3 regions of the Glaciecola sp. SC05 genome follow, and region 1 is predicted to be linked to each of the others. Evidence: predicted binding sites of a transcription regulator. Region 1 holds the regulator's gene; each other region holds the start of a gene.

What was found. Region 1 encodes FNR, which switches genes on or off when oxygen is low (the NO sensors DNR and NnrR bind a similar motif). Its sites were predicted from a motif close to TTGATCTAGATCAA; they were not measured.
Region 2: a site for FNR is predicted at 2,241-2,254, ahead of ccmA (cytochrome c biogenesis heme-transporting ATPase CcmA). Genes of this name have one in related genera too.
Region 3: a site for FNR is predicted at 2,230-2,243, ahead of AB9H30_RS01460 (DUF3149 domain-containing protein). Genes of this name have one in related genera too.

What each region holds. Positions count from the first base shown of each region.
Region 1 is NZ_JBGIYY010000002.1:190,418-195,033, reverse strand. It holds gene AB9H30_RS02695 (heavy metal translocating P-type ATPase) at 1-880, shown strand, start outside; gene ccoS (cbb3-type cytochrome oxidase assembly protein CcoS) at 888-1,154, shown strand; gene AB9H30_RS02685 (sulfite exporter TauE/SafE family protein) at 1,147-1,815, shown strand; gene fnr (fumarate/nitrate reduction transcriptional regulator Fnr) at 1,842-2,579, shown strand; gene uspE (universal stress protein UspE) at 2,702-3,607, shown strand; gene ttcA (tRNA 2-thiocytidine(32) synthetase TtcA) at 3,754-4,616, shown strand, end outside.
Region 2 is NZ_JBGIYY010000001.1:52,869-57,484, forward strand. It holds gene AB9H30_RS00200 (hypothetical protein) at 1-2,193, opposite strand, end outside; gene ccmA (cytochrome c biogenesis heme-transporting ATPase CcmA) at 2,314-2,982, shown strand; gene ccmB (heme exporter protein CcmB) at 2,982-3,647, shown strand; partial or broken gene AB9H30_RS00215 (heme ABC transporter permease) at 3,647-4,360, shown strand; gene ccmD (heme exporter protein CcmD) at 4,511-4,616, shown strand, end outside.
Region 3 is NZ_JBGIYY010000001.1:331,610-336,225, reverse strand. It holds gene prmB (50S ribosomal protein L3 N(5)-glutamine methyltransferase) at 1-177, opposite strand, end outside; gene smrB (endonuclease SmrB) at 317-865, shown strand; gene AB9H30_RS01465 (family 16 glycosylhydrolase) at 995-1,942, shown strand; gene AB9H30_RS01460 (DUF3149 domain-containing protein) at 2,046-2,168, opposite strand; gene AB9H30_RS01455 (hypothetical protein) at 2,353-2,976, opposite strand; gene gshA (glutamate--cysteine ligase) at 3,101-4,616, opposite strand, start outside.

The DNA of each region.
Region 1 (4,616 bases):
TAGCCAACAGTGGCTCTCCACTTCGCCTAAGCGCATCAATCCGCCGCTAGGTGGCGAAGGTAAGTCTAACAATCCCCCTCATAATTACTTATTGGCTTTAGCCAGTTTTTTAGAAACTCGCTCGGAGCATCCAATAGCTAAAGCATTTACCGAACCCTTTGCTGAGTTTGGTTTCAATATCGAGCAGTATCAGATAGAAATTGGCAAAGGAATATCGGCTACAGTCAACGCTCATCAATGTTATATAGGGTCTAAAAAGTTTGTACTGAGCCAAACTGGTCAACAAGATACGTCTGAATGGGAGGGCGCGAATGTGTTGCTGGCTATCGAGCATCAAGTTGTTGCGGCCTTTTGGCTTACTGACACAATAAAAGACGACGTGAAACAAGTATTAGCTAACATTAAACAGTTCAATTTGAGTATTCTAAGTGGTGATGCACAGGTGAATGTCAGTCATATTGCAGAGCAGCTCAATATTCCCAATGCCATTGGCGCCTGTCCACCCGAAGCGAAACTCGCCTATATTAAACAGCAACAGGCACTAGGTAAGTCGATGATAATGCTTGGTGACGGCATTAATGATGCACCTGTATTGGCCGCCGCTGACGTATCTATTGCGGTAGGCAATGCATCTGATTTAGCCAAGAATGCCGCCGATATTGTCTTGCTCAATACCAAGTTAACCGCGCTTAATGACGTGCTGACGATGGCAGCGCGGACTAAACGAAAAATCAAACAGAACATTGCGTGGGCGCTCGGCTATAACATATCAGTGTTACCATTTGCCGTTATGGGCGTATTAACTCCTTGGCAGGCAGCTTTAGGGATGTCCTTAAGTTCAATAATAGTGGTATATAATTCCACTCGTTTAATGCGATAATACTGCGATGAGTATCATATTTGTTTTAATCCCACTGGCCATCATTATTGTATCTATTGCAATTGGAGTGTTTTTTTGGGCGGTAAAATCCAATCAATTTGACGATCTAGAACGTCAGGGCTACAGCATCTTATTTGATGACGACATTAAAAAATCTGATGTTGATGTGGCTGTAAAAGCAGAGCCAGAGCAAGGCCAAGCCTCCAGCGGAGCAGACATAGCAGCAAAACCCCAAAAACAGAATACCCTCAAGTCTACTGAGTCAAATGACTGAAATTGGCCTGCTATCAGCATTTTTGATGGGCTTAGCTGGCGGTGTTCATTGCATCGGCATGTGCGGAGGCATAGCAAGCGCATTTACGTTTGCAATCCCTAAACAAGCATCACCGAGTTTCTATATTGTTGCCTACAATGTCGGCCGGATTTTGTCCTATAGCGTGGCTGGCGCATTCACAGGTTATCTAGGGGCTATCGCCAGTAGCAGTATGACTACGACTTTACCTATTCTAACCTTGGTCAGTGCGTCGTTTTTGATTCTTCTAGCTCTTTATATTAGTAACTGGTGGAAAGGTTTGTCGTATTTTGAGCGGATCGGCGGTCATCTGTGGCGTAAAATACAGCCACTGTCAAAAAAGCTGTTACCTTTTAAACATCCGGGCTATGCCCTCGCTTACGGCATGGTTTGGGGCTGGCTTCCCTGTGGGCTAGTTTACACCGCATTAACTTGGTCATTAGCTTCGGGAAGCGCATTAAACGGTGCGTTGTTTATGCTGCTATTTGGACTAGGCACCTTTCCAGCGCTGATTGCTACAAGCCTGGGAGCCAGCTTTTTAGTGCCATTACTGCAACATAAGTTAACGAGAAATATTATAGCCATTAGTCTAATTCTTTTCGCATTTGTTTTGATTTTGCCAATAATTCAAGGTATAACATGATCTAAATATTTATAAGGAGTGTAGCGATGGGCAATAGTGCCGAGCTCTCCATCCACTGCCAAAGTTGCAGTTTTAGCCACCTTTGTTTACCGGTAAGTCTAAGCAAGACTGAATTAGAAAGCCTTGACGATATTATCGAACGTAAGCGCCCTCTTCATAAGCACGACAAACTTGTCAAAGCTGGTCAGGTCTTTCATTCCCTATATGCAGTGCGTTCTGGCTCATTTAAGTCATACATTAGTGATAAAGACGGCGTTGAACAAATTACGGGCTTTCATTTTCCCGGCGACATTATCGGTTTTGATGCTTTAAAAGACAATATGCATCAAAGCTACTCCCAAGCTCTTGAAACGGCGATGGTGTGTGAATTGCCCTACGACACATTAGACGCAGTATCTGAGCGTTACCCTGCATTACGTAAACAAATCATGCGTTTCATGAGTGCTGAAATCAAACACGACCATGATCTGATGATGCTGTTAAGTAAACGCAGCGCTGAAGAGCGCTTGTTGCATTTCATTAACGATTTATCGAAACGCTTTGACGAACGCGGTTACTCAGCCAAACAGTTTAATCTATCGATGACCCGTAACGAAATTGGCAATTATTTGGGTTTAACCGTCGAAACTATAAGTCGCTTGCTCACCCGCTTTCAAAAAGAGGGTTTAATTAAAGTAGATGGCAAACTCATTAGCATAGTGGATTTTGATGGTGTCAGGCAGCGTATGCCTGAAAGTGAAATGTCTTTTTCGGCATCTAATTAACTTTTTAACCCTTCATTGATCTAACACAAGGTGGCGGCATGCAGATGCTGACCACCTTTTTTATTGTGTTTTATACTAAGATCAACAAACCCTAGAGCTATAACCATCAGTGGAGAGCACATATGTTTAACTGTTCACGAATTTTAGTGGTATTTGACCCCTATCATGATGTTCAACCGGCTTTTGACAGAGCCTGTTTCCTAGCCAATAAACTGCATGCAAATATTCTGTTAGTCAGCTGTATTTATGATGAAACCTACGATATGACGAACTTTCTGAGCACTGACCAACGCGTGGATATGAAGGCCGCATTGATGAATGGTCAAGTTAAGGCCATGAATCAGTATATAAACAAATGTGGGGCGGTGAATGTAGAGATTAAATCAGTTTGGCATAAATCGCTATATCGCGGGATCATTGATACCGCAACTCACGAACACTGTGATTTAATTGTAAAAAGTTGCAAAGAACACAATAAAATCGCTCAAAAAATATTTACTCCGAATGATTGGCATCTGCTGCGCTTCAGCCCCATGAATGTATTGATGGTTAAAAACCACGACTGGCCTGAAAACGGCAACATAGTGGCTGCTATCAGCATAGATACAAATGACAAAGTGCATAATCTATTAAGTGAGCGAGTCACTCAGATCAGCGCAGATTTATCACAACTGGTAAAGGGTAGCTTACATTTAGCCAACACTTTTGCCGGCGCACCTATGCATGTTGCGATAGAGGTACCAAGTTTTAACGCTCAGGCATACAACCTTGATATCCAAGCAAAACATGAGAAAGAAGTGAAGGCAATTGCCAAACTGCACAAATTACCAGATCAAAATATACATGTTAGCGAAGGCTTACCTGAAGATGTTGTGCCCGGCCTTTGTGATAAGCTCGATGCAGAGTTACTAGTTTTGGGTTCAGTTGGCCGCAGAGGAATTTCAGCAGCCCTGTTAGGCAATACTGCGGAACATATTATAGATAGAGTCAACTGTGACACGCTAGTGATAAAGCCGCAGGTTCAATGAATTGGATATTTGACCACGCTGACTAGCTTTCTATCGATTTGCGCGCAATATTCACGCATGCAGTAGATGAAAAAACGCCGCAAATTTCGTATACTTGCGGCGTTTTCATTTTACTCAATGTTTTTAATACGGATAAAGCACAGACTATGTCAGTTAAGCCAAAAGCTACATACAATTTTAATAAACTGCAAAAGCGGCTTCGTCGTGAAGTGGGCAAAGCCATCGCCGATTTCAATATGATTGAAGACGGTGACCGCATCATGGTTTGCTTGTCAGGCGGCAAAGACAGTTACACTATGCTCGACATACTGCTTTATCTGCAGCGTATTGCTCCCATTCAGTTTTCGATTATTGCGGTCAATTTAGACCAAAAGCAACCGGGCTTCCCGGAGCACATTTTGCCTAATTATTTAAGTGAACTAGGCGTAGATTTTGAAATAGTGGAAGAGGACACCTACTCCATCGTATTAGACAAAGTCCCTGAAGGCAAAACAACCTGCTCACTTTGCTCGCGGCTGCGCAGAGGCATTTTATATAAGACCTCTAAAACTCTTGGAGCCACCAAAATTGCTTTGGGCCATCACCGTGATGATATGATTGAAACCTTATTTTTAAATATGTTCTATGGCGGAAAAATAAAGTCGATGCCGCCAAAACTGTTAAGTGATAACGGCGAGCATATGGTTATAAGACCGCTCGCATATTGCAAAGAGGTCGACATTGAGCGCTATTCACAAAACATGGCATTTCCGATTATTCCTTGTAACTTATGTGGTTCACAAGAAAACTTACAGCGCAAAAATATTAAAATGATGCTGCAAGACTGGCAGAAGCGCTTTCCAGGGCGCATTGAATCAATGTTCAGCGCCATGCAGAATATCGTGCCATCTCATATGCTAGATCATCAGCAGTTTGACTTTAAAAGTCTTGATACCAACACCATATTGTCTGGAGAAGGTGATATCGCATTTGATAAAGTCGACGTTCCAAAGTATTTCTCAGTGGACGA
Region 2 (4,616 bases), on a different contig from region 1:
CACTACTCGGGTTTTTAAGGCCTCACTAGATGCGTAAAAGTGTAAATCAATACCTTGATTTTCAGACTGCATTTTAAACTGTGTTTTGGCAAGGACGGTGCCATATTTGCCGGCATCGAGTTTCATGTCTAATTTCCAAGTAGTCGCTAATGTGTTTGCTTGTTGGTCTGAGTTTTGCTCTTGTTCGCGCTTAATCACAAGTTCTATATCTTCGCCCTCAGGATGGAAGATATTGGGTAATGAGTAATAAAAGGTATCTTGTCCTTGTAGAGACGCTTCGGCGCTGCGCAGCTTCTGCGTGTTGTGACTGCTCAGCAGTTTACCGATTTCACTGATCAAACTACCTCGAGGATCGCCCATAGCGATGTCCTGTAAAACTCGGCTTGGGTTAACCCGCTCTGGTTTGGTGGGGTGTAGTTTAATAATGTTTGCCGCAAAAGCCGCTATTTGTGGCGCTAATTCACTATTTTTGCCAGCGTTTTGCATAGGCGACCCGGTGGCTAATTTGGCCGCTAAGCTGAGTTTTAACAAGCTCACTAAACCTTCGACAAAACTATTTTGGTTTGTGCCTGGTGTGCTTTGCGCGATGTTGGTCACCGCTTGGGTGCTCATAGCTGAACGCAGTAATTCTGGAAGCGCTGCACTTGCAAGATCTTGGCTCTTTTCAGTTGCTTTAAGGTCAGTCTTTATATTATTAATTGGTGCTTTTACGGGATCAAATGCGCTCTCGGCAAGCATCGCACGTAGCTGCTGCAGCACTGGCTGCAAAAGCGCGCGGGTCTCTTTATTTCCTGATTGGACGATGCCGTCTAGGGCAACCCTTAGGGTTTTGATGACTGGCGCACTTGGCTCTGAGTGCGACATAGTATGATTTAAGGCTTGCTGAAATTTGGGTGATAAAGCGCTTATTTCATTGGCCGGCATGCGCTGCTTCAACAGCGCTAGTAATCCATCGCTGTTTATTTTTGGGGCATTATTGGCAAGGTGTGTTTCTGTATTGCCAGACTTTACAAAGTCTGTCGCAACACTGTTCAACGTTAGGCTCTGGCCTGTCGCTGGGAAATTGCTTGTTATTTTTGCGATGCTTTCTTTGCTGATACTTTGTGTGGCAATTTGTATTAGCTGCGGTTTTGCTATTACGGTTAAATGCACTTGCCCCAAAGGTTTTGCTGCATCGCCTTTGGTTTTTATAGTTGGCTCATTACTGATCACTATTCTTGCATCATTGATTTGCGCCGTCGGTAGGCGTTCTTTGATTTGTGCAGAAAAAGCCTTTGGTAACACATTCAATATATTATTTTGTAGAGGCTGCACAAAGCTAATGGCTTTGGCCGAAGCTGCTGATGCAGGCTTAAACAATAAACTCTCAGAGATGTTCAGCATTTTTTGTGGCAACTGCGGGTTCGCCTGATTAACGGCTTTTACGTCAATATTTGAAAAGGCCGCGCCATTTTGTAGCTTTACGCCAATAACGGCGCCTTCTTTGCGGTTGGGTGACACGAGCAGCTCAACATTGCTATCTGGCTTTATCAGTGTCTGCAGCGCTTTGGGAATAGGCAGCGCAAGATTTAGTGTCTTACCGTTGAGACTGCTTACTGGAATTTTGATCAGCGCGCTGAGATTACTTTGATTATCCGGTGCTATTGAAATGACCTTGGCGCTAAGTGGCAGTTCAATCAATGGTTGACCGACTTTTACTGCCTGTTGTGTTAATAGCTTCGCTAATTGAGTGATTGACGCATCGTTAGCATCGACACTAATGGTTGCTGTTACGTTCAGCGGGACCTTGCCAACTGCGCTCAGGTTGACGCCCGGCCAACTGTCAATTAGCGGCCGATTTAGTGCAAGGGGAAGACTAATATTCAGCCCCTGGAGATTAGCTTGTGTGCTGGCGGCAGAAATAAGACGAAAACTCAGTTGACGGTCATTGGCATTGAGCAACACAAGCGTATCGCCGCCTTTTGGCAAAACATCGGCAGTGAGTGCATTGCTAGGTAAACTAAAACGCTGCTTATTGGCGTTGTCTTGCAATATCACCTGATTAGCGTTTGCCGACAGCACCGTAAAACTCACAGTGGCTTTAGCATGCGATACTTTAATACCGCCGCCAGTGGAAACAGCCTGTTGCCCCGACGAAGCTGCTTGCTGCAGGCTCGCTATGGCTTTTAATGCGGGAATAGAATTTTGCGTCATATCTTAATATCGGCTAAAAGCGCCGAAGTATGAGGCAATAGCTCGGTTTGATGCCAATCAAACAAACGTTTTTTTCGACTAATTATCAAGGCTGCAATGGTAGGTCAATGCATTGTTTTTATGGTAATATTTCGCCGTTTAATTTATGTGAGTAAGTTGTTGACGGTTTTATCTGCACGCGACCTGAGTTGTGAAAAACAAGATCGTATATTATTTGAAAATGTTGACCTGCAAATTGAGGCCGGTGAGCTCGTGCTGTTGCGTGGTGAAAATGGTGCAGGCAAAACCAGTTTATTGCGAATATTAGTGGGTTTAAGCCAAGCTCAGGCGGGCAGCGTTTCTATTTGTGGTGAAGATGTAAATCACGATATTAATTTGGCCAGTCAGCATATTATTTATTTTGGTCATAAGCTAGGCGTAAGCGGATTACTGAGCCCTATTGAGAACCTTACATTTTGGTGCAAACAGCACGGCTTAGCTATAAGCCACGACAACATTGTTGACACTCTTGAAACCCTCGGCTTAGAAGGTTTAGAGAGCTTACCCGTTAAATATTTATCGCAAGGTCAACAACGCAGAGTGTCACTGGCCCGACTTTGGCTAAAAAATGATGCGAAACTTTGGGTGTTAGATGAGCCAATGACCGCCCTCGACGTGCAAATGGTGGCGCAAGTGGAGCAAAAAATCACCGCGTTTTTGCGCGCGGGGGGCAGTGTACTTATGACCTCTCATCAAGCAGTTAAGATTGAGCATGAGCAAAGAGAGTTTACATTGGAGTATCGCTGGTGATGTCGGTGCTGTGGTCTTATTGTAAACGCGATATTGCTTTGGCCTATCGCCAGCGCGCAGAATTAATGCAGCCACTGATGTTTTTCATTATGGTGATTACTTTGTTCCCCTTGGCCATAGGGCCGTCGCCAGAGATTTTGCAGCGCGTTAGCGGCGCAGTGATATGGGTCGCCGCGATTTTATCATTGTTGCTGGGTATGGAGCGTATGTTTCGCGACGACTTTAACGACGGCACACTAGAGCAATATGTATTATCAACAACGCCTTTGTATTTGATTGTGCTGGTGAAAGTACTTACCCATTGGCTTATTCACATACTGCCGCTGTTACTACTTTCGCCCTTACTGGCGCTCTTTTTAAACATGACGATGGCGATGTATGTGGCATTGCTAGCGACCTTGCTATTGGGTACGCCGGTGATCAGTTTGATTGGCGCGATAGGCGTTGCCCTAACCGTTGGTTTACAGCGAAGTGGCGTGCTGGTTGCGCTGTTGTTAATTCCTCTATTTATTCCGTTGCTAATATTTGCCACCTCGGCAATAGATTCGGCGTCTTTACAATTACCTTACGCCTTTCAACTTGGTATGATGACGGCGCTGGTATTATTCGCACTAGCAGCGTCTCCAGCGGCAATTTCCTATTCATTAAAAGTGAGTCAAAACTAATGTGGAAGTGGATTAACTCTTACGCCAAACCAGACAAAGCCTACTTGTTGTGTAATCAGCTGTTTCCATGGTTTGTAGTATTGGCTTGCGTGGCTCTTCCTTTAGGTTTGATATGGGGCCTAGTGTTTGCTCCTACTGACTATCAGCAGTTTGATGTTTATCGGATTATTTACATTCATGTGCCAAGCGCCACGCAGTCTATGACGACTTACATTGCGATGGCGGTTGCTGCGTTTGTGGGTATTGTGTGGCAGTGGCGTACGGCTTTTTCTGCCATGATTGCAATTGCACCTGTGGGCGCGATTATTACTTTTGTATCTCTTTTTACCGGCGCAGTTTGGGGCAAGCCCACGTGGGGGACGTGGTGGATTTGGGATGCTCGCTTAACCTCGCAGCTCATTCTTCTATTTCTATATCTGGGCGTTATTGCATTATATCTTTCCTTTGATGATAAACGTCAAGCAGGTAAGGCGGCAGGCGTGATGGCGATTGTGGGCGTGATTAACATCCCGATTATTAAGTATTCTGTAGAGTGGTGGAATACCCTGCATCAACCCGCCAGCATTAGCAAAATAGACAAACCGTCAATGCCTGCCGAGATGGCTATGCCGCTGGTAATCGCGATATTTGGCATGATCGGGTTTATTGGCGCTGTTGTACTAATTCGCCTAAAATCAGAGCTCATTCAGCGCGATGCCCATCGCCCTTGGGTGGCCGAATTTTTGGCCGACCCTTCCCATCAGCTTCACCGCATTCCTGGGCGAACTATTGCGACCGTCGTAGGTCTTATCTTATTCTCTATCGGCGTTTATTTTATGGTGCAGCAGGGTGTTAAATTTGACGATAGCGCCGCGTTTTTTAGTATGGGCAATCGTGGTTTATTTGTGTGGTTGTCGTATGGCGTGAGTATTGCTGTCATGTTGGCACTGTTGATGCAAAGCATCTGGTTTAGTCAATCAGTGCGCAAAT
Region 3 (4,616 bases), on a different contig from region 1:
GCTCAGCAATGGCAGGTCTAAGGCTTGAAACACCAAATGCTCAGCTTCATCCCAGATGTTATCTGTGCCGTGACCTAGATACACATCGTTACGATGGCACTCACTCATCGTATAGCGTATCCAATCCCCTATTGTCACTAAAGCCTGAGTTTCGGACTGTTGATTGTCGGTTTGCATGACCTATACCATTTATTCAAAAAGAACGACCAAATGTACAAAAACCAGCCACAGAGCTGAATCCATGTATGCGTTACGATTGATTTTATGGCAGTATAATACGCATTATTGATTTGAATTTCGCTGATATTTTGAAAAGATGGTAAAAAAAGCAAGCACCACTTCACAAAGTGTTCCATTTACAGAATTATTTGCTGATGCAAAGCCACTCATTCATAACCAATTTGTTCAAGATCCAAAAGAACGCCGCTCGTTAAATAAAAGCCCATCTAAAAAAGCCCAGCGCGAACGCAAGCAACAAAATGCTAGCTTTGAATTTTCGGACGGTTTTGAAGCTTATTTTGATCCAATGAAAAAGCTCAAATATGTGCGACCTGGGACCAACGCAGATCAAGGCATTAAACGCCTCAAACGTGGACAAATTGCACCAGAACTGATCTTAGACTTGCATGGCCTTAACAGTGAACAGACTAAGTTGGAACTCGCTGCGGCAATTGATGAAGCGATGCGCAAGAGCTATGAGTGTATTCAGGTAATACATGGTGTAAGCGGCGGTGTGCTGAAACAAAAAGTCCCCAATTACTTAGTTCAGCACCCTGAGGTTTTAGGGTTTCATCAAGCAACTCTTGAATGGGGAGGAAAAGGCGCTTTATTAGTATTGATAAATTGCGAGCAACTGCAGCCTTAACTTTCGCTATGTAAGCCATGCTGTTATGCATGCAATATCGCAAAACCGGTGCTTTTACTTGAACTGAATCTTTTTTTTAACGTAATATTAAACACAGAATATAAGCTGTTTTGCACTTTGGGGTCACAAATGAAGATACTTATCACTCTATCAGTACTGATATCTCTAATGATGTTCGCCGCTTTCGCGCTAAGTCCAAAGGATCAAGATATTGTGGCATTTGAGGGGTACACGGGTGAATACGAGGGCTTCACCTTAGTGCTAGACGAACGTTTTGATGAATTTAATCCAAAAATTTGGAGCAAAGGTGACGGAGCCGTCGGCGGCGAATCGGTTTGTCGATTTCAACCACAAGGTGTTCAAATTGTTGATGGTATCCTTGAGTTAGTAATTCGCGAAGAACCTATCGCAGAGAGTTGGTCTGAGGATCATCAACAGCAAAAAGGTGATTACGACTATTCTTGCGGTGAGCTTCGCACCTATTTAAGCAATGAAGTACGCTATGGACGAATCGAAACACGCATGAAGGCGCCAAGCCGAAAAAGCGCTTCGGGCTATATCTCTTCACTATTTACATACGTGAATGATTTTGATGCTAATGCGCCCGATGAAGGTATTCAAGAGTGGGAAGAAATTGACATCGAACTAGAAGGTGGACGCCCAGACAAATTCCAAGCAAACCTAATCTACGGTAAAAATACTTGGGAATGGTGGAGAACTCGAGCTTATGGCGCTTGGGAAGATAAAGTGACCGTTGGGCCCGTCGATGAATGGCGCGTATTTGCGATTGAGTGGGTTCCTGATGCCATTCGCTGGTATGTTGATGGTGAGCTAGTCAAAACCCTATCGCAAGCTGATATAGATTGTCAGCCTGAGTGTGTTGGCCCGCAACAAAACGCGACGCCTATCCCTGACAATCCAACCAAAATTATCATGAACTTTTGGATTCCTAACGATAAAATTCAGAATGAATTCGGCGGCAATAAAGCACTGAATCAGTATCCGATGAAAACAAAATATGACTGGTTTCGCTATTATGAGCTAGATAGCCATCCCGTTGCCGAGTGGGACCGCTAGTCAACACTCAAGATTGATTGACCGTAAATCTTATGTACCGGATGGCACTGCCAATATAAACAGCATGGGTGCTAAATACGTTTATTTAGCACCTTTGCATGCTTTATTTATCTTCATGAACGTTATGCACAAACAAATACACAAAATATGCACATATTGCGCAAACTACGAGAATACCGCCTAGTGAACCCCAGGCTACCGGATCATTTAATAGTAGGTCTAACATAATATTTTCTGCCTTGTTGATTGTTTACAAGGCTATTGTTGCAGAGTGTGTAAAAATTAAACTGATCAAGATCAATGTATTTATCTCATCATCATCCTGATGCCTTTATTTATTAATCTAGATCAATCTTTTGCACTGTTAAATGTCAAAAACCAATCAATATTGGATGTTAGCAACTTGTAACTTATGAAAATAAGCGCATGAACCAACCTTTACTGAGATCCTCTTCACAGGTTTTTAGCTGCGCTGCATAGCGCATTGAGCGCGCCTCTACTTTATTCGCAACCTCGACCAGCCAGGCTTTTTTACGATATGTTTTGCGCTTGTAGCCACCCCAACCTTCATGATAGTTCAGGTATTGGGCACCAGCATCCCATTTCGATATACGATTAATGGTATGGGTTTTAGTAATAAACCAACCCATAAAATCGATGGCATCTTCAAAATCGTCACGATCTGCGAAACTGCTGTTAGTCTCGCGCTTATAATCATCCCATGTCATTGTTTTAGCTTGAGCATATCCATACGCAGTGCTTACTCGACCCCATGGTATCAATCCAAAAAAGATGTAGTCTCGAGGAGGACGCGCGTCGTGTCTAAAAGAACTTTCCTGATACATCATAGCCATCGGAACATGAATAGGCACACCCCATTTTTCTCTCATATCAGATGCTGCATCAAACCAATCTGATTTTTCTTCAAAAATATGACAAATGTTCTCTCGGCTACTGGGCGGAGTCGTCGCACAACTGCTCAGAAACAGCACTAGGCAGAGTGATGAAACAAAAAAACTTATATTTTTTAACATTTTTTTGAACTTCTTGTTTAAGTAAGGACTCGTAGTAGCGTATTAAATGTGTTTCCCTAAGTGTTCTTATATACCCAACGCCTAACGTTGGGTTTTTTTTGCCTATTCTAAAGTGACGTCTAGATTACTTTTGTGCAAAATAATCTCGCATAAAATCATCAAAACTTTTGTTGTCTGCTTGTTCAATTTCTCGTTGTTTTTGCATTGAAATATCAGCATGTTTCTGAAAGTCTTCTTTATTCATGTTGCGATAATCCATGTTCTGAATAAACGCTTTATACTCTCGCCCTAGCTCCATACCCAAAATACTGTTATCTATTTGGTTATCTTGCAGGGTAGTCAGCCACTTTTCAGAGAAAGTTTCTGCCGAATCACCAAATTTCTTGAATTCTTTTAGCACGGCTTTGCCGAACTTTTGGGTACTATTTGCGTCATCTAAAACTTTGGCAACTTGTTTTAGCCCACCAAAAATATCCGTGGCCCAATCTTGCATGCTCAATGTCTCACCCGCATCGGTGAGCATTATATTCGGTTCACGACCTTTCAATACCACATCGACAAAGTTGCTCTGACTCTCACTGTGCAATTGATCAGAGTAATCAACTGATGGCTGTATTAGGCAATACACTAAAAATACGTCTAAAAAGTCAATTTGTTCTGACTCAATGCCCACTGGCGAAAATGGATTAACGTCAAGTGATCTTATCTCTAAATAGCTAACACCTCTATCTTCAAGGGCGTCAGTGGGTTTTTCCATAGAGCGCGCAACTTGTTTAGGACGAATGGGTGAGTAAAGCTCATTTTCAATTTGTAATACATTTTTATTCAACTGCTGCCAACTGCCATTTTCGCCTGCTGCGATATTTTGATATTGCGCGGCCGGCAAATTTATAGCTTTGCGCAGACTGCTGACATAGGTCGAAAGATCGTTATAGCAAATACGCAGTTCAGACTGAGCTGAACTAGTATAGCCTAAGTCACTCATGCGCAAAGAAGTAGCATGGGGAAGGTATAGCGTACCTCTTCCTATTTTTTCAAAAGGGTGTGCAACTTTGCGATGATTTATAAACGAACTGCATAAAGCCGGAGAAGCGCCGAACAAATAGGGAATCACCCATGCAAGTCTCTTAAACTGCCGGGCTAGAGCAAAATACTGCGATGATATTCCTGCTTTATCAGGAACAACATTTATTTCGTCGCACCACTGCTGCCAAAACATCTGGGGTAGTGAAAAATTAAAATGCACGCCACTGATAACCTGCATCATACTGCCATATCGATTATGCAAGCCTTTACGATAGACTTCTTTCATTTTTGCGACATTTGAGCTGCCATATCTAGCGATAGGAATATTAGTTTTAGCATCGATAAAACACGGCATGCTCATTGGCCATAGATATTCTTGCTCAATACTATCATAGGTGAACTTATGAATATCAATCAGTTGCTCAATCGTCGTGGCGGTATTGGTTTCCGGAGGCGTGATGAACTCAAGTAATGACTCAGAAAAGTCAGTGGTTATCCAGTCATGGCATAAGGCAGAGCCTAAGGCCTTGTGATGACCTGTAGTTGCCATGCTGCCATTATCATTGACGCGCAGCGTTTCGCGCTCTACGCCATGCTGTATTCCAGTTAGCGTG